One region of the Mesorhizobium sp. CA7 genome, then DNA from elsewhere that is predicted to be linked to it. Evidence: predicted binding sites of a transcription regulator. Region 1 holds the regulator's gene; each other region holds the start of a gene.
The links. The regulator LexA, encoded in region 1, represses DNA repair genes until DNA is damaged. The targets are predictions, from matches to a motif close to TGTTCNNNNTGTGTTCNG.
Positions count from the first base shown of each region.

Region 2: a site for LexA is predicted at 2,602-2,619, ahead of recA (recombinase RecA). Genes of this name have one in related genera too.
Region 3: a site for LexA is predicted at 1,843-1,860, ahead of LB552_RS04195 (ATP-dependent helicase). Genes of this name have one in related genera too.
Region 4: a site for LexA is predicted at 1,548-1,565, ahead of LB552_RS11070 (PA0069 family radical SAM protein). Genes of this name have one in related genera too.

Region 1 covers NZ_JAIUHH010000001.1:108,959-113,658, forward strand. The annotation lists gene kynU (kynureninase) at 1-619, opposite strand, end outside; gene lexA (transcriptional repressor LexA) at 1,052-1,786, shown strand; gene LB552_RS00490 (ComEC/Rec2 family competence protein) at 1,822-4,131, opposite strand; gene gltX (glutamate--tRNA ligase) at 4,390-4,700, shown strand, end outside.
Region 2 covers NZ_JAIUHH010000001.1:320,514-325,213, forward strand. The annotation lists gene alaS (alanine--tRNA ligase) at 1-1,008, opposite strand, end outside; gene recA (recombinase RecA) at 1,446-2,543, opposite strand; gene LB552_RS01545 (carbohydrate kinase family protein) at 2,826-3,764, shown strand; gene LB552_RS01550 (pseudouridine-5'-phosphate glycosidase) at 3,807-4,700, shown strand, end outside.
Region 3 covers NZ_JAIUHH010000001.1:866,819-871,518, forward strand. The annotation lists gene LB552_RS04190 (glucose/quinate/shikimate family membrane-bound PQQ-dependent dehydrogenase) at 1-1,718, opposite strand, end outside; gene LB552_RS04195 (ATP-dependent helicase) at 1,901-4,654, shown strand.
Region 4 covers NZ_JAIUHH010000004.1:204,533-209,232, reverse strand. The annotation lists gene LB552_RS11075 (ribonuclease HII) at 1-124, opposite strand, end outside; gene LB552_RS11070 (PA0069 family radical SAM protein) at 319-1,473, opposite strand; gene LB552_RS11065 (glycosyltransferase) at 1,622-2,125, shown strand; gene moaB (molybdenum cofactor biosynthesis protein B) at 2,162-2,719, opposite strand; gene LB552_RS11055 (4-(cytidine 5'-diphospho)-2-C-methyl-D-erythritol kinase) at 2,706-3,599, opposite strand; gene LB552_RS11050 (NfeD family protein) at 3,625-3,810, opposite strand; gene LB552_RS11045 (S49 family peptidase) at 3,894-4,700, opposite strand, start outside.

The sequences.
Region 1 (4,700 bases):
CACCCGCCGTGTGGCAGAGGTCCCACACGATCAGCGCACCGGCTTCATGAGCCTTGCGGGTGAGCGCCGCCATGTCGCGCAGCCGGCCGGATTTGTAGTTGACGTGGTTGACCAGGATGACCGCGACGCGATCGTCAACCAGTTCCTCAATCGTCGGGGCATCGGTGCCTTCGAGCCGCAGCACCGTGCCGGGCCGCGTCGATGCGACGCCTTCCGCCATGTAGAGGTCGGTCGGAAAGCTGTCGCCCTCGGCAACGATCACCGAACGCTCGGGCAGCATTGCAAGTGCCGCATGCAGGACCTTGTAGATATTGATCGAAGTCGTGTCGCAAACGACCGTCTGGCCGGGTTTCGCGCCGATCAGGCGCCCTAGCTGGTCACCCAACTCGATGGGCATATCGAACCAGCCGGCGGTGTTCCAGGCGCGGATGAGATCCCGCGCCCATTCCTGCCTCGCGGCAGTCTCGATCTCGCTGAAGGCGTCGATCGAAGCAGCGCCCAGCGAATTGCCGTCGAGGTATATGACGTCTTCCGGCAAGACGAAGCGATCGCGCATGGCGCGCAGCGGATCCGCGGCATCCATCGCCTCGACTTCGGCGAGATCAGGAATTCCCCTCATTGTGCTGCCGCCTCCATTTCGATCTGGCCAAGGGGGTTGTCTCACCACCGTCGGCGACAGGGCAAGAACCTTTGGTCCTATGTTAGCTGGTCCATAGACGGCGAAGACTGCGGATCGGAACTTCGCCAAGGTTGGCATTTTGGGTTCGTTTCGTTCACGGTGCCACGCGCTTACGGTAGAGCCGACGTGATCCCAACCACGGCTTCGTGATCGTGGCGGGTTGTATTTCAGCGTAAGGGGAACTCCAAAATCGAGCGAAATCAATGCCGCTGCCCCACGAGGGGCAGCCGGCCGTCACCGGATACGACATTGTTTCGGCAGCCTTAACAAATTCACTAAACTTTAAACGGTTGCGGAACACAACTGGAACAGATAGTGTTTGTTCTGGGTTTGTTTTTCTGATTCTGGTTTCAGAACCCGTGGGGGCCGCCGATGCTGACGCGCAAACAACATGAACTCCTGATGTTCATCCATGAACGCCTGAAGGAGAGCGGGATTCCTCCATCCTTCGATGAGATGAAGGAGGCGCTCGACCTTGCCTCCAAGTCCGGCATCCACCGGCTGATCACGGCGCTGGAAGAACGCGGCTTCATTCGCCGGCTGCCGAACCGGGCGCGCGCGCTGGAAGTGCTGCGCCTGCCCGACTCAATCGCGCCTGGCCTGAATGCCGCGAAGAAGTTTTCGCCGAGCGTCATCCAGGGCGGCCAAGGCAATCTCAGTCGCCAGGTCAAGCCGACGACGCCATCGCGCACTCCGACGCCAAGCAATGACGACGAGGCCGCGGCGGCCGTATCCATTCCGGTGATGGGCCGCATCGCCGCCGGCGTGCCGATTGACGCCATCCAGCACCAGACGCATTCGATCTCGGTGCCGCCGGACATGATCATGGGCGGCGAGCATTACGCGTTGGAGGTCAAGGGCGACTCGATGATCGAGGCCGGCATCTTCGATGGCGACACCGTCATCATCCGCAATGCCAACACCGCAAGCCCGGGCGAGATCGTGGTGGCGCTGGTCGACGATGAGGAGGCGACGCTTAAGCGTTTCCGCCGCAAGGGTGCCTCGATCGCGCTCGAGGCCGCCAACCCGGCCTATGAGACCCGGATCTTCGGACCGGACCGGGTCAAGGTTCAGGGCAAGCTCGTCGGACTTATTCGCCGCTACTGAGCAGAACTGCTCGCCGTCTTCGCCCGGACGACAATCTATTGGGCCGGTGCGGCGGCTGGTTTTTCCGGCTGCTTATAGGGCGCCAGTCCCCTCGCCTCGCGCGTGTATTTCCGCTGCTCGTGCCAGGGTCGGTATGGTTCTACGACCGCGTAGCGGACGGTTGGCCGCGCGGTTGCCGATTGCGGATCGAAGAAAACGGCGGCGCTGCCGTCGCGCGCCAGCTGCCGCTTGGTGACGACGAGCACACGCGGATCGCGGCAAGGGTTATAGGCCGTGGCGTCGTTGATGACGATGAGGTCGGCGAAGCCGCAGGCCGGCCGGGCGGTGTCGCGGGTCTCGGCGAGCGCGACGATCGCGCCGGAAGGATGCCGACCGATGCAGAGATCGCCGCTGCAATAGAAGGGCGAGCCGGGCGGCAGGTCGACGGGATCGGCAATGTCCAGCGTATCTTTGGCGAACCTTTCCGGGGGCACGATCTCCTCGGCTTTCAGCGCCCGTTTCCAGTTGTCGGTGGTGAACTCGTTGGAGCGTTCGCGATTGACGGCAAGCTCGCCGCCGCCGATCGGCATCGCCACCAGATGCGCATCCTCCGAGATAAGCACGTCCGGTGTGCGGACGTGCGAAATGGCCAGCAGCGCAGCGAGCGCGAAAGGTACGGCGGCAAGCCTCAGCCAGGTGGTAGCCATGGTCGCGATGACCAGCGCGACCGTCGCCAGCAGCACCGACTGGATCGAGATCAGCCCGACGGCGTCGACCGGTGAGCGCTCGGAAATCCATGCCGAAATGGTGATCATCGCCGTCAGGCCTTTGCCCATGACAAAGAGGAAGGGACCGTCTAAGCCGAAGGGCATGGCCAGCGCGCTCAGCACGGCGAACGGCATGACGACCAATGAGACGATCGGCATGACCGCCAGATTGGCCAGCAGGCTGAGCGGCGACACCCGCTGGAAGTGCCAGATGGCAAACAACAATGTCGCGCTGCCCGCGATGAGCGACGTCACGGCGGCGCCACCCGCTCCAATCGCCAGTTTTCGCGATAGGAACCCGAGAAACGAACGCTTTGCCGGCGGCGCGGTCGTTTTGCCGGCGCGATAGTCGGCAAAGCCGGCATAGGCGCCGACCAGGGCGGCGGTGGCAGCGAAGGACATCTGGAAGCTCGGGCCGACCACTTCATGCGGCGAGACCAGGATGACGGCGATGGCAGAGATCGCCAGGTTGCGCATGGTCAGCGCTGCGCGGTCGAAAAGCACGGCGACCAGCATCACGCCAAGCATGATGAAGCTTCGCTCGGCCGCCACCACGATGCCGGAGATCACGAGATAGGCGGCGATCGACGCCAGCGCGATGCCAGCGGCATATTTCTTCACCGGCCGGCGCGACGAGAAATCCGGAAACAGCGCGAAGGCGCCCCGTAGCAGGACCATGATCGTGCCGGCGACCAGCGCCATGTGCAGGCCGGAGATCGAAATGATGTGGTAGATGCCGGTCCGCCGCATCGACTCGTTGATTTGTTCCGGAATGCCGGCACGAACGCCGACGATCAGCGCCGCCGCGATCTCGCCCTCGGAACCCCCGATGCTGCTCCTGATGTGGTCGGCAATCCCCTCGCGAGCATTTTCTATGGCCGATGCCACGCGCGCGCCAAACGGCACTTCCGTTGCCGCAGTCGGGGTCGGCGCGACAAGTTTCGGATCGCCCAGGAAAAAGCCGCTGGCGCCGATGCCGGCAAAATAGCTGTCGAACGAAAAGTCGTAGCTGTCCGGCCTGACCGGACCTGTCGGCGGCAGCAGCTTGGCATAGCCGGTCAGCATCGACCCGGCTGTCATGCCGGACGGGATCCTGCGCGCCGACAGCCTGATGCGGTTCGGCGCGTAGCGCAGCTTCGGACGCTCCGTGGATATCAGATCTATGGTGAGCCGGACACGGCCGTTGGCCATCGCCTCGGCGGTGACGAGGCGGCCCGTCAGCCGTGTCTGGATTTCGGAACCCAGCATCGGGGTCGCCATCCGCCAGGTCTCCACCTTGGCCGCGAGAAAGCCCAAGGCGCAGAAAAACGCCGCCATGAAGACAAGGTGCGTTCTGTGCCGGGAACGCGAGACCGCCGCGCAGACCGCCATCAGGGCGACCGCCGCGAGCGGCCTGTAGAGGTCCGGCTCGGCGCTCAGCGAGAAGTAACAGATCACGCCGGCTGCCAGGAACACCGGCACCAGCAGAAAGCCGACGCCACGGTCGAGCTCGGTGGTGGCGGCGACCGCAACGCTTCGGCGCAGAGCAGGAAGCGAAACGCGGCCAAGCTGTCTGCGGATCCGGCCGTCGTTGGCTGTCGGCGATGCTGGCGGTAACATGCCGCCGCCAGTCGGCAGAAGCCCGGCTGGCGGACGCGGCGCCGGAAGCGAAAGCGGCGTTCCCTCTTCGGGCACGGCATGAGCAAACATCAGGCGTTCGCTGACGCCTGCTGTCGTTCCCCCGCCCTCCTCCGCGCCCCGGCCACGTCCAGCCATCGGGTCTGCCCCTTGCGCCCCAGACCGCCTATGCTACATGAACGCCGGTCGCGTGGAAGTCTGCGCGAAACATGCATTTTTCAGCGCTTCCTCGAGAGTTCCATGTCCGACAAGGTCGTCACCCGTTTTGCCCCCTCGCCCACAGGCTACCTGCATATCGGCGGGGCGCGCACGGCGCTGTTCAACTGGCTCTATGCCAAGCACACCGGCGGCACGATGCTGTTGCGCATCGAGGATACCGATCGCGAGCGCTCCACCGAAGCCGCCACGGCCGCCATTCTCGACGGGCTGACCTGGCTTGGCCTCTCCTGGGATGGCGAAGCCGTCTCGCAGTTCGAGCGCGCGCCGCGTCACCGCGAGGTGGCGGAGGAGCTCGTGCGCATGGGCAAGGCCTATTACAGCTACGAGACGCC
Region 2 (4,700 bases), 210 kb from region 1:
CTGGCCCATCTCGCGCACCAGGGCCGGCACCAGCTGCCACATCAGCGGCTCCTTGGCGCCCAGCAGCTGCGCATGGCGCATGGCGCGGCGCATGATGCGGCGCAGCACATAGCCGCGCCCCTCATTGGACGGCAGAACCCCGTCGGCCACCAGGAACGAGGTTGAGCGCAGATGATCCGCGATGACGCGGTACGACGCTACGTTCTCCTGGCTTGGCCCCTGCCCGAGCGCGGAGGACGCGGCGTCGATCAGATGCTTGAACAGGTCGGTCTCGAAGACGCTTTCGACGCCCTGCAGGATAGAGGCCATGCGCTCCAGGCCCATGCCGGTGTCGATCGAGGGACGCGGCAGGTCGATGCGCTCTTCCTTGGTCACCTGCTCGTATTGCATGAACACCAGGTTCCAGAATTCCAGGAACCGGTCGCCATCCTCTTCCGGGCTGCCGGGCGGTCCGCCCCAAATGTGCTCGCCGCGATCGATGAAGATTTCCGAGCACGGGCCGCAGGGGCCGGTATCGCCCATTGCCCAGAAATTGTCCGAAGTCGGGATGCGGATGATGCGATCGTCCGAGAAGCCGGCGATCTTCTTCCAGTAAGCCGCCGCCTCGTCGTCGGTGTGATAGACGGTGACGAGCAGCTTGTCCTTCTTGAGGCCGAAACCCTTGGTGATCAGGTTCCACGCAAGCTCGATCGCGCGCTCCTTGAAATAGTCGCCGAACGAGAAATTGCCGAGCATCTCGAAGAAGGTCAGATGGCGCGCGGTGTAGCCGACATTGTCGAGGTCGTTATGCTTGCCGCCGGCGCGCACGCTTTTTTGCGCCGTAGAGGCCCGCGTATAGGGACGCTTCTCCAGGCCGGTGAAGACGTTCTTGAACTGCACCATGCCGGCGTTGGTGAACATCAGCGTCGGATCGTTGCGCGGCACCAGCGGGCTGGAGGCGACGATCTCGTGGCCCTCCTTGCGGAAGTAGTCGAGGAATGTCGACCGGATGTCGTTCACGCCACTCATTGCATACTGCCTTTTTCGCAAGAACCGCCGGCCCGGCCGGCGGCAAATGGGCTTTGGTGTTTCAGAAGATAGATTGGCCTTTTAGCGATAGCTCTTGTGCCTGTCCAGAAACACGCAAAACAGGCGTGTCGCTCAAAACTGCGCAAGCGGTTTTGGGAAAATGACAGGCACAAGCATGGACCAAAGCGCATTGCCTGAATTCATTGCAGCGCGACGCGCTTTGGGCCGATCGGCGGACGAGCGGCGGCTCAGCGCTGCCTGCGAAACGCAAAACCGCCGGCACGAAGGCCGGCGGTTCGGTTACGCAATACAAGAACTCGCTTACATAAGCATAAGGCGATAAACCAGGATTGCGGCCGAACTCCGGCTAAGCCAACCAACTATCCTCGGGCGCCTTTGGATCGCCCCGGAGCGCAAAATCCCAGGGTAAACGCACTTTACAGGGCGCCGGCTTCATCCTCGAAACCGTCGTCGCCGCCTTCGGAGCCGCCATTCTCGAGGAATTTCTCGGCGATCAGTCCGGCATTCTGGCGCAACGCAAGCTCGACCTCACGCGCCGTATCGGGATTGTCGCGCAGGAACAGCTTTGCGTTCTCGCGACCTTGGCCGAGGCGCTGGGAATTGTAGGAGAACCAGGCGCCCGACTTCTCGATGACGCCGGCCTTGACGCCGAGATCGATCAGCTCGCCTGTCTTCGACACGCCCTCGCCATACATGATGTCGAACTCGACCACCTTGAAGGGCGGGGCCAGCTTGTTCTTCACCACCTTGACGCGGGTCTGGTTGCCGACGACCTCGTCGCGGTCCTTGACCGAGCCGATGCGACGGATGTCGAGGCGCACCGAGGCGTAGAATTTCAGCGCGTTGCCGCCGGTGGTCGTCTCGGGCGAGCCGAACATGACGCCGATCTTCATGCGGATCTGATTGATGAAGATGACCATGGTGTTGGAACGCGAGATCGAGGCGGTCAGCTTGCGCAGCGCCTGGCTCATCAGGCGAGCCTGAAGACCGGGCAGCGAATCGCCCATCTCGCCTTCGATTTCAGCGCGCGGCGTCAGTGCCGCCACCGAGTCGACGACCAGCACGTCGATGGCGCCCGAACGCACCAGCGTGTCGCAGATCTCCAGCGCCTGCTCACCGGTGTCGGGCTGCGAGATCAAAAGGTTTTCGAGGTCGACGCCAAGCTTGCGGGCATAGACCGGATCGAGCGCGTGCTCGGCATCGACGAAGGCGCAGATACCGCCCTTCTTCTGGGCTTCCGCCACCGTGTGCAGCGCCAGCGTCGTCTTGCCCGAGCTTTCCGGCCCGTAGATCTCGATGATGCGGCCGCGCGGCAGGCCGCCGACGCCGAGCGCGATGTCGAGGCCGAGCGAGCCGGTCGGCACGGTTTCGATCTCGACCACCTGCTCGTTGGCGCCGAGCCGCATGATCGAGCCCTTGCCGAACGCGCGCTCGATTTGCGACAGCGCCGCGTCCAGAGCCTTTGATTTGTCCACTGCCTTATCCTCTACAAGCCGCAAAGAATTCTGAGCCATGATACATCACCCCTTGGTCGTCAATGAAGGCCGGACAATCCGTGATCCCTGCTTGTTTTGTACCTTTTTTGTTCTCATTTGGCAAGGGGCAACAAATATCTGAAAAATAATCAATATCTGGATTTGTTCTATTTTTGTCTCACCAGGGCTGGTGCGGAGTGCAACCACGGATCCAGAAGAGATTTCGATATCCGGCCGTCCGAATCGCGACCCCGATTGCGGGGCGACGCGCAGAAACCTAGTGTGCGCGGCCGCACGATCAACGAAAGTCACCGACCCGAAATGCCGACATCCCCAACAATCCTGGCGCTTGGCGGCGCCCATATCGACCGGCGCGGCCAGGTCTCGGGCGTCTATGTGCCCGCGGCTTCGAATCCCGGCATCATGCGCGAGGACGTCGGCGGCGTGGTTTTCAACGCGCTGCGCAGCGTGGTGAAGCGCGGCGTGTCGGCCTCGCTGATCTCGGTGCGTGGCGGTGACGCTGCGGCGGACACAGTCGCCTCGGCGATCGACAACGCCGGGATAACCGACCTTTCGGTGGTGTTCCTCGACCGCACGACGCCGAGCTACACGGCGCTGATCGATGCCCAAGGCGAGTTGATCGTCGGGCTTGCCGACATGGCGCTCTACGATCTTGCCTTTCCCAAGCAAATAAGACGCGCCAAGGTGCGCGAGGCGATCGCCGCTGCCGACGCTATCCTGTGCGACGCCAACTTGCCGACGGTGGCGCTGGAGCGTCTGTTGGCGTTTGCCGGCGGCCGGCCGGTCTTTGCCATCGCCGTCTCGCCGGCCAAGGTCGTCCGCCTGGCGCCGCTGCTCGACGATCTGTCGCTGCTCTTCATGAACCGTCGCGAAGCCGCCGCGCTGGTCGGCGCCGAGCCATCCGGCAAGACCCTTGTCGACGCGCTCAGGCGGGTTGGCCTGAATGCCGGCGTGGTCACGTCCGGCAGCGCTCCGGTGCTGGGCTTCGACGACACCGGAATCTTCGAGATCGATCCGCCCGCGCCGCGCAAGGTGGCCGACGTGACCGGCGCCGGCGATGCCTTGACCGGCGCAACCGTCGCCGCCTTGCTGCGCGGCCTGCCGCTGCGCGCAGCACTACGCGAAGGCCTTGCCGCGGCGATGCTCGCCATAGAGAGCCCGCAGGCCGTGCCGTCCTTCACGATCGCCAACTTCACGCAGGCGCTTGCCCTTGTGCCGGAGCCGCGGGAAGTGGCATAGGGCCACCACTGCCGAAGCAATCCGTTCGGATCGGAGACAGCCATGACGCCTGATACCGCCCGCCCCTTCGTCGATATCCATCCGCCGGTGGCGGAGGCGCTTGCCGCCGGCCGGCCCGTGGTGGCGCTGGAAAGCACCATCATCACCCACGGCATGCCCTACCCCGACAATGGCGCCATGGCCGCCAAGGTCGAGCAGATCATCATCGATGGCGGCGCGGTACCCGCGACGATCGCCGTGGTCGAGGGCCGTATCAAGATCGGCCTCTCCGACGGCGAGCGCGAATCGCTTGCCATGACCGGTGACGCCATGAAGCTGTCGCGCGCCGATCTCGGTTTCGCGGTCGCTCAAACGCGCACCGGCGGCACCACTGTCGCCGCCACCATGATCGCCGCGCATATGGCCGGCATAAAAGTGTTCGCCACCGGCGGCATTGGCGGCGTCCACAAGGGCGCTGAGAAAAGCTTCGATATCTCGGCCGATCTCGACGAGCTGGCGCGCACGCCGGTCATCGTCGTCTCGGCCGGCGCCAAGGCGATCCTCGACATCGAGAAAACGCTGGAAGTGCTGGAAACGCGCGGCGTACCGGTTATCGGCCATGGCTGCGAGACGATGCCCGCCTTCTGGTCGAGGCAGTCGCCCTTCCGCGCGCCGTTAACGCTCAATGCGCCGGAAGACATCGCGCATTTCTACAGAACGCGCCAAGCGCTGGGCCTGGGCGGCGGCATCCTCGTCGCCAACCCGGTGCCGCAGAATGACGAAATCCCGGCCGCCGAGATGGACGGCTACATCCAGGCCGCGCAAAAGGCTGCCGACGCGCTCAACGTCACCGGCAAGGCGGTGACACCGTTCCTGCTGTCGAAGATCCTGGAGCTGACCGGCGGTCGCAGCCTCAAGACCAACATCGCGCTGGTCGAGAACAATGCGCGGCTGGCG
Region 3 (4,700 bases), 760 kb from region 1:
CCGAAATTGCCGGGATAGATCAGCGAGCCCTGCAGCGAGGGCGGTGTGTAGCGTCCCTCATAGCGCAGCTTCTTCAATTCGATCCGGCACGCCAGCTGGTCGAACATGGTGATGCCCCACATGTCGGCGCCGGTCAGCGGCTTGGGATTGAAGGACAGGTCCGAGGCCGGCTGCGTCGGCGAGGCATGATCGCCCTCGATCGCGCCGCCGGGCGCCGGCACGTCTTTCACCGGAATGATCGGCTCGCCGGTGCGCCGGTCGAGCACGTAGAGATCGCCCTGCTTGGTCGGCCCGACCAGCGCCGGCACGACGCCGCTCGCCGTGGTGATGTCGACCAGCGACGGCTGCGCCGGCACGTCCATGTCCCACAGATCGTGATGCACGGTCTGCCGTACCCAGCGCAATTGCCCGGTGTTGAGATCGAGCGCGGTGATCGAGGAGGAAAATTTCTCGACATTGGCGCTGCGGCCCATGCCGAGCTGGTCCGGCGTCTGGTTGCCGAGCGGAACGTAGAGCAGTCCCAGCTTCTCGTCGGCGCTCGCCGTCGACCACATGTTGGGCGAGTTGTGAGTGTAGGTTTGCCCGGCGGGCAGCGGCGTCGTCACGTCCGGATTGCCGGAATCCCAATTCCATAGCAGCGCGCCGGTGCCGGCGTCGAAGGCGCGGATGACGCCGGACGGTTCCTCGGTCGAATAATTGTCGTTGACCGCGCCGCCGACGATGATCTTGCCGGCGACGATCAGTGGCGCCGACGTCGAATAGTAATAGCCCGACTTCGGATAGGGCATGTTGGCCATCAGGTTCAGCGTGCCGGCCTCGGCGAAGGACGGACACACCTGCCCGTTCGCGGCATCGAGCGCGATCAGCCGGGCGTCGGAGGTCGGCAGATAGATGCGCGCGGCGCAAGGCTGGCCGGCGGCGATCTTGGTATCGGCATAATAGGACACGCCGCGGCAGGTCTGGTGCTGGCGGTTGGGGTCGAGCTTGATCTTCGGATCGTAGCGCCACTTCTCCTTGCCGCTCGCGGCATCGATGGCGATGGCGAAATTATGCGGCGTGCAAATGAACAGCGCATCGCCGATCTTCAGCGGCGTCACCTGATAGGTCGTCTCGCCGATATCGTCGGGGCCTTTCACGTCGCCGGTGCGATAGGTCCAGGCCGGCTGCAGCTTGGCGACATTGTCCGGCGTGATCTGGTCGAGCGGCGAATAGCGCTGGCCGAAAGGCGTGCGGCCGTAGAACTGCCACTCGCCGGCCGGGATGTCGCCGCCGAGATTGGCGGCCGTCGCCGCCTTTTCGGTGCCCAGCGTGCCGCCGATATCCATGGGATCGGCGGTCATCGAATAACCGGCGACCGCGAGCGAGGCGAGCACGGCCAGGATCAGCGGCGCGCGTCCGTCCGGCCCCCGCAGCCCCCGCCTTGCCCACGGCGTCAGCAACCATAAGGCGACGAGCACGATGACGCCGCCGCGCGGACCGAGCTGCCACCAGTCGAAGCCGATTTCCCAGACTGCCCAGCACAAAGTGGCGAGCACGAACAGCGCGTAGAGCCAGAGCGAGGTCGACCTGCGCCTGAACAACAGCCAGGCGGTAATCAGAAAAACCAGACCCGCGATCAGGTAGTACCAGCTGCCGCCCAGCGCGATGAGCCAGATGCCGCCGCCGCCGAGAATGAGACCGATGAGGAAAAGGACGAGGGAGGTGATGGTGACAGCCAAGACGGTGCTCCTTCGACTGTTGCGCCTTCGCGGCCGCTCTGAGGCGACGGCGAGCCGTCCCTGCCCTGCCGGCAGCTTTCCCTCACCCGCTCCGGCTGTCAAGTTGGGGCCAGACACGCGAAACTAGAACAAAACGTAGACAGTTCTGGTCTTTCGCTGCCGAATCACTACATTCGGGGGCGATGTCGGGCTTTTCCGAGGACATGCCTTTTTTTGATGAACCGAATGCGCGGCCGGCAGCGGCTCCATCCGGCATAGCCGCGCGCGCCATGGCGGCGCGCAGCGGCCAGAACGGCGTGCCCGATTATCTCAAGGGCCTGAACCCGGAGCAGCGTCTCGCCGTCGAGACCACCGAAGGCCCGGTTCTGGTGCTGGCCGGCGCGGGCACCGGCAAGACGCGGGTGCTCACCACCCGCATCGCCCATATCCTTGCCACCGGCAGGGCCTTCCCCTCGCAGATCCTGGCTGTCACCTTCACCAACAAGGCCGCGCGCGAGATGAAGCAGCGCATCGGCATCCTGATCGGCGAAGGCAATGTCGAGGGCATGCCTTGGCTCGGCACCTTCCACTCGATCGGCGTGAAGCTGCTTCGCCGCCACGCCGAGCTGGCCGGGCTGAAATCGGACTTCACCATTCTCGACACCGACGACGTGGTGCGGCTGATCAAGCAGTTGATCCAGGCCGAAGGGCTGGACGACAAGCGCTGGCCGGCCAAGACCTTCGCCCAGATGCTCGACAACTGGAAGAACAAGGGCCTTGGCCCGGACGAAATAGCGGAAGGCGATGCGCGCAGCTTCGGCAACGGCAAGGGCCGCCAACTCTACAAGGCCTACCAGGAACGGTTGCAGACGCTGAATTCCTGCGACTTCGGCGACCTGCTCTATCACCCGATCCGCATCTTCCGCGCCTATCCGGACGTGCTGAAGGACTACCACCGCAAGTTCAAATACATCCTCGTCGACGAATACCAGGACACCAACACCGCGCAGTATATGTGGCTAAGGCTCCTGGCGCAGAGGCCAGGGACTCCGAGAAATGGGGCCCCGGGCGGCCGCGCACCGAGCGCATCGAAATCGACTATCGATAGAACAGAAGGTGGTCACTACAGACCACCAGTTCCCGGAGAGGAGCCGTTAGCCCGCAGCGATGAATGGGACGTTTCGGCCGAAGGCCGCAAGCCCGACTGGGCGTCCGAGCCGTTGCGAGGCCCCCGCGGAGGGCCCGCGCCGGCAGGCGCGGAACAGCCCGTGAGCGTAAATATTTGCTGCGTCGGCGACGACGACCAGTCGATCTATGGCTGGCGCGGCGCCGAGGTCGACAACATCCTGCGCTTCGACAAGGATTTTCCGGGCGCCACCATCATCCGGCTGGAGCGCAACTACCGTTCCACCGCGCATATTCTGGGCGCGGCCTCGCACCTCATCGCCCACAATGAGGGCCGCTTCGGCAAGACGCTGTTCACCGACCGCGACGACCCCGAGGACGACAAGGTTCACGTCCACGCCGCCTGGGACTCGGAGGAAGAGGCCAGGGCCATCGGCGACGCGATCGAGGCCTACCAGCGGCAGAAGCATAATCTCAACGACATGGCGATCCTGGTGCGCGCCTCCTTCCAGATGCGCGCCTTCGAAGACCGTTTCATCACGCTCGGCCTGAACTACCGCGTCATCGGCGGCCCGCGCTTCTACGAGCGCCTGGAAATCCGCGACGCGCTTGCCTTCTTCCGCGTCGTCGCCAATGGCGGCGACGACCTTGCCTTCGAGCGCATCGTCAACGTGCCGAAGCGCGGGCTCGGCGAAGCCACCATCCGTCAGATCCACGACACGGCCCGCGCCATGCGCATCCCGATGCTGGAGGCCGCCGCGACGCTTGCCGAAAGCGACGAGCTGAAGCCGAAGCCGCGTGCGGCGCTGCGCGAGGTCGCAGCCAATTTCGAGCGCTGGCAGAAGGCGCTGGAAACCACCCCGCACACCGAGCTCGCCGAGACCATCCTGGAGGAGAGCGGCTACACCGACATGTGGAAGAACGACCGTTCGGCGGATTCGCCCGGGCGGCTGGAAAACCTCAAGGAGCTGATCCGCTCCATGGAGGAGTATGAATCGCTACGTTCCTTCCTCGAGCATGTCGCGCTGGTGATGGAGGCCGAGCAGGGCGAGTCGCAAGATGCGGTCTCGATCATGACGCTGCATTCGGCCAAGGGCCTCGAATTCGAGACCGTCTTCCTGCCCGGTTGGGAGGAAGGCCTGTTCCCGCATCAGCGCGCGCTGGATGAAGGCGGACGCTCCGGCCTCGAGGAAGAGCGCCGGCTCGCCTATGTCGGCCTGACGCGCGCCAAGAAAAACCTGCATATCTGGTTCGTCTCCAACCGCCAGATTCACGGCCTGTGGCAATCGACGATCCCGTCGCGCTTCGTCGACGAATTGCCCGAAACCCATATCGATATCGCCGACAGCGGCAACAGCTACGGCGGCTACGGCAATCCCTATGGCGGCGGCTCGTTCGCTTCCGGGCGCGGCGGCGGACGACAGAATCCCTACGGCGCCTCGCGCTTCGACAATATCGGCGCCAAGGACCAGGGCAGCTTCTCCAACACCTATGCCACGCCCGGCTGGCAGCGCGCGCAGGCCAACCGCACCGAGGCGACCGACCGCAACTGGGGCACGCGCTCCGGCCACCAGGTCGAGCGTATCGGTTATGGCGAGACCGATTCAGGCTACGGCGCCGGCCGCACCAGCGTGAAAGGCCGCACCATCGAAGGCGAGCTGGTGGCCAAATCCGTCGCCGACACGCCGTCCGCCTTCAATGTCGGCGACCGCGTCTTCCACCAGAAATTCGGCAACGGCAACATCGCGGCCATCGACGGCAACAAGCTCACCATCGATTTCGACAAGGCCGGCCAGAAGCGGGTGCTGGACGGGTTTGTCGCGCCGGTGTGAGAGCTTATCGATTTGTCCTAAAGGAACAAATGGGGTACAATCGCTT
Region 4 (4,700 bases), on a different contig from region 1:
GGCCGGCCTCGTCCATACCGGCGACCGGCCACAGCCCGTCGGCTATCGCTTTCGTCTCGATCGAGAAGTCGGGCTTCTCGACCATTTCAAAGAGAAGCGGAGAATCGGAACGCGCGCGAGCCATGGTGCGGCGAGGTTCGCATCGGCTCCGATTCTCCGCAAGTCCTTCCGGGTCGGATGGGGCGTCGGACCGGGAAGGCACCGTCTCACAGCCGGGGGACAGGGGCCGGACGGGATTTCGAAACAAATAGCAATTCCAGACCGAAAATCGCTTTGCCTGGAAGTGCTTAGCGCCGGCCGTCATGGCCGGTGCTGGCGTCAAAGCAGCATCAGCTGCTCGCCGGCACTGGCGCCTGCGACGAATTGGTCGGTGCGAAGCTGCCGCCGCTCGACATTGAGGCCGAGCCGCTTGGCGGCGATCTCGAAGCGCCGGCCGATCTGCCAGGCATAGGGACCGGCGCCCTTCATGCGCTTGCCCCATTCGGAATCGTAATCCTTGCCGTCGCGCATCGAGCGGATAAGCGACATCACATGCCGGTAGCGGTCGGGATAATGGCGCAACAGCCAGTCCTTGAAGATCGGCGCCACTTCGAGCGGCAGGCGCAGGATGACGTAGCCGGCCTCCCGCGCGCCGGCGGCTCTAGCCGAATCGAGGATGCGCTCCATCTCGGGATCGGTAAGCCCCGGAATAATCGGCGCCACCATGACCGATGCCGGGATGCCGGCATCCGAAAGCTGCCTGATCGCCTCCAGCCGCTTCGTCGGCGTCGAGGCGCGTGGCTCCATCGTTCTCGCCAGCATGCGGTCGAGCGTCGTCACCGACAGCGCCACCTTGGCAAGGCCGCGCTCGGCCATGCGCGACAGGATGTCGATGTCGCGTGTCACCAGCGCCGACTTGGTGACGATGCCTACCGGATGACCGCGCGCTTCCAGCACTTCCAGGATCTCGCGCATGATGCGGTATTGCTTCTCGATCGGCTGGTAGGGATCGGTGTTGGTCCCGATGGCGATCGTGCGCGGCTGGTAGCCCGGTTTCGACAATTCCCTGTCCAGCATGCGCGCGGCATCCGGCTTGGCGAACAGCTTCGATTCGAAATCGAGCCCCGGCGACAGGCCCATGAAGGCATGCGTCGGCCTGGCGAAGCAGTAGACGCAGCCATGCTCGCAGCCGCGATAGGGGTTGATCGAACGGTCGAAGGAGATGTCAGGCGACTCGTTGCGCGTGATGATGGTGCGCGGCTTTTCGACCTGCACTTCCGTCTTGAACGGCGGCAGTTCCTCCAGCGAGTTCCAGCCGTCGTCGAACACATGCCGGCTGATCGGCTCGAACCGGCCGGACGGATTGATCCCGGCCGAGCGGCCGCGATTGCGATCGGGCCGCACGCGCAAGCCGCTCTGCTCGATCATCGCGTTCGCCATCTCGGCTCGGCCTGCTCCGAAAGCGGCAATGTCGGCGCGCACGATCTGTTCCATTTTCGCCCTCTCCCAGGGACTGTCGGCAGGCTGTCGAATCGCTCTGTTCATGAAACTATTCCTATTTCGCCGAAGAGAACAAAGCAAGAACTTTTTCGCTTGAAGCGCGCAACTGGCGCATCGCCGCACTTTCCGCTATTCGGCTAAAATGCTCAGCGTCCTTATCGAAACCCGCAACGACGAAGAGGGGCTTGCCCGTACGCTCGCCTCGCTGGTCGGCGGCGCGGTCGAAGGCGTCGTGCGCGACGTGATCGTCTGCGATCAAGGCTCGACCGATCAGACGCACCGGGTGGCCGAGCATGCCGGCTGCCACTATGCGACCGGCGGGATCGGCGCCGGTATCGGCCAGGCCAAGGGCGACTGGCTGCTCCTGCTCGAGCCGGGGGCGCGGCTCGCCGAGGGCTGGATCGACGAAGTCGTGGCGCACACCGCGAAACAGACCATGCCGGCGCGCTTTTCACGCGCCCGCGCCAACCGTGCGCCTTTCCTGGCCAGGGTGTTCTCGAGCAATCGTGCGCTGGCCGAGGGGCTTGTCATCAGCAAGCGTCAGGCCTCGGCTCTGGCAAAGAGCGCGCGCAGCGCCGAAGCCCTGGCGCGCGGCCTGGCGACCAGAAGGCTGAACGCCGAAATCTGGATCGCGCCGCCGAAATGATGCCCCGCCGTGCCGGCCGGGCGCCTTAACTGAGCTTTACGAGGTGGGCTTGCCGCCGCGCCTGAGATGCTCGTCCAGCCGCGGCATGATCTCGACGAAGTTGCAGGGCATGTGCCGGTAGTCGAGCTGCGCCTTGATGATGCCGTCCCAGGCGTCCTTGCAGGCGCCGGGCGAGCCCGGCAGCACGAAGACGAAGGTGGCGTTGACGACGCCGCCTGTTGCCCGGCTCTGGATCGTCGAGGTGCCGATCTTGTCGTAGGAGATGCGGTGGAAGACTTCCGAAAAGCCGTCCATGCGCTTTTCGAAGATCGGCTCCAGCGCCTCCGGCGTCACGTCGCGGCCGGTGAAGCCGGTGCCGCCGGTTGTGATCACGACATCGATGTTTTCGTCCTTCGACCAGCCAAGCACCTTGTCGCGGATCTTGTCGCGGTCATCGGTCACGATATCGCGCACGGCAAGGTTGTGGCCGGCTTCCGCGATGCGGTCGGCCAGCGTCTGTCCGGATTTGTCTTCGGCGAGGCCGCGCGTGTCGGAGACGGTAAGCACGGCGATGCGCACCGGAATGAAGGGCCGGCTTTCGTCAAGCTTCGCCATCGCTCACCTCCATGCTGCGCGTCGCGGCAACGAACCAGTCGGGGTGGCGGGCGCGGATCTCGATCGCCGCGCGTTTTGCAACATTGCCGGTCTCGAACAGGCCGAAACAGGTGGCGCCCGAGCCGGACATGCGCGCGAACGCGGCGTCGGCACGCTTGAGCGCCTTGAGCGCCTCGCCGATCGCCGGCTGGACCGAACGGGCGGCGGGCTCGAGATCGTTGCGCGTCGTCTCCAGCCAGTTGCGGATCGAGTGGAAATCGAGGCGCTTAGGCAGCGGCGGCAGCGCCTCGTTATCGCGGCTGGAGAGCGCCTTGAACACGTCCGGCGTCGAGACCGCGACGCCCGGATTGACCAGCACCAGGCCAAGCGCAGGAAAGGCGGATAGCGGCGAGACTTCATCGCCGATACCGCGTGCGATCAGCGGCTTTGATTTGAGGCACATCGGCAGGTCGGCACCGAGCGAAAGCCCGATCCGCGCCAGCGAATTGTCGTCGATATCGAGCTTCCAGAGCCGCGCCAGGCCATTAAGCGCGGCCGCAGCGTCGCTCGAGCCGCCGCCGACTCCGGAGGCGATGGGCAGGTTCTTCTCCAGCCGGATGGCGACCGGCGATCCCTGTTGCATGCCGGCTTCCCGGCGCAAGGCATCGCGCGCCTTCACCACCAGATTGTCGCCGTCGAGCGGCAGCCCGGCGGCATAACGGCCGGATACCGAGAATTCATCCTGCTCGGCCCGTTCGATCTCGAGCCGGTCGCCGAAGCGGGTGAAGACGGCAAGACTGTCGATGAGATGGTAGCCGTCGGCGCGCTGTCCGATGACATGCAGCGCCAGGTTGATCTTGGCAGGCGCAAGCCATGTCCGGACCTCTGTGCCGGGCTCCAGGATGTCGGCTGCTGGCGAGATGGGATCAGTCCTTGGCGAGACGATATTCGCCGGTCTTGGGGTCCTTGACCAGCGTGCCCGTCGTGCCGTTCGCCGCCTGTCTTTCGGTACGCCGGATCTTGGCCGTCACGCGTTCGGCCTCGCGCACGAAAGCGCGGTAGCCAAAGTAAGCGGCGGCGCCGACAACGGCGAAGAAAATGATCTGCGGCATCTCTAAACTCCCCCCGCGTCCTCGCGGCAAGGCCGGCCGAATGGGTCGGTCAAGCGGCCATGCTAGCCGCATTCATGGCTTTTTCAAAGCCCGAAGCGCGCCCACAGCGCGCGCTCTTCCGCCGCATCGAGGACGCCGCTGGCGGCGGCCGCCGCGATATCCGGCGCCGAAACGCGCGAGCCGAACAGGCCGAAACGGCCGAACAGACCGCGCGGCGCGGTGATCAGCTTGAGCTGCGTCTTCTCGCCGAAACGGGTTTTGAGCACGCTGCGCATATCGCCCAGCGCATCGACAAGGCCGAGCTCGAGGCCGCGCTTGGCGGTCCAGAACAGGCCGGTGAACAGGTCCGGGTCGTCCTTGAGCTTGCTGCCGCGCCGTTCCTTGACGAGGTCGATGAAGGTCTCGTGCACTTCGAGCTGCAGCGCCTTCAGTCGCTCGACGTCCTCCTCCTTCTCGGGCTTGAACGGATCGAGCACGGCCTTGTTCTGGCCGGCGGTGTGAACGCGCCGCTCGACGCCGATCTTCTTCATCAGCTCCGGGAAGCCGAAAGAGGCCGAGACCACGCCGATCGAGCCGACGATCGAGGACGGGTCGGCGAAGATCTCGTCGCCGGCAACCGCGATCATGTAGCCGCCCGAGGCCGCCACGTCCTCGACGAAGACCAGCACCTTCTTGTTCTTTTCCGCCGCCAGGTCGCGGATGCGCTTGAAGATCAGACGCGACTGCACCGCTGAGCCGCCCGGCGAATTGATCGAGATGGCGACCGCCGGCGCGTCGAAGCCGAACGCCTTTTCGATCAGGCCGGCCGTCGAGGCGAGCGACAGGCTCGGCCGGAACTGGCCTCCGCCGGCCATGATGGGGCCTTGCAGCCGGATGACCGGAATGGTGAC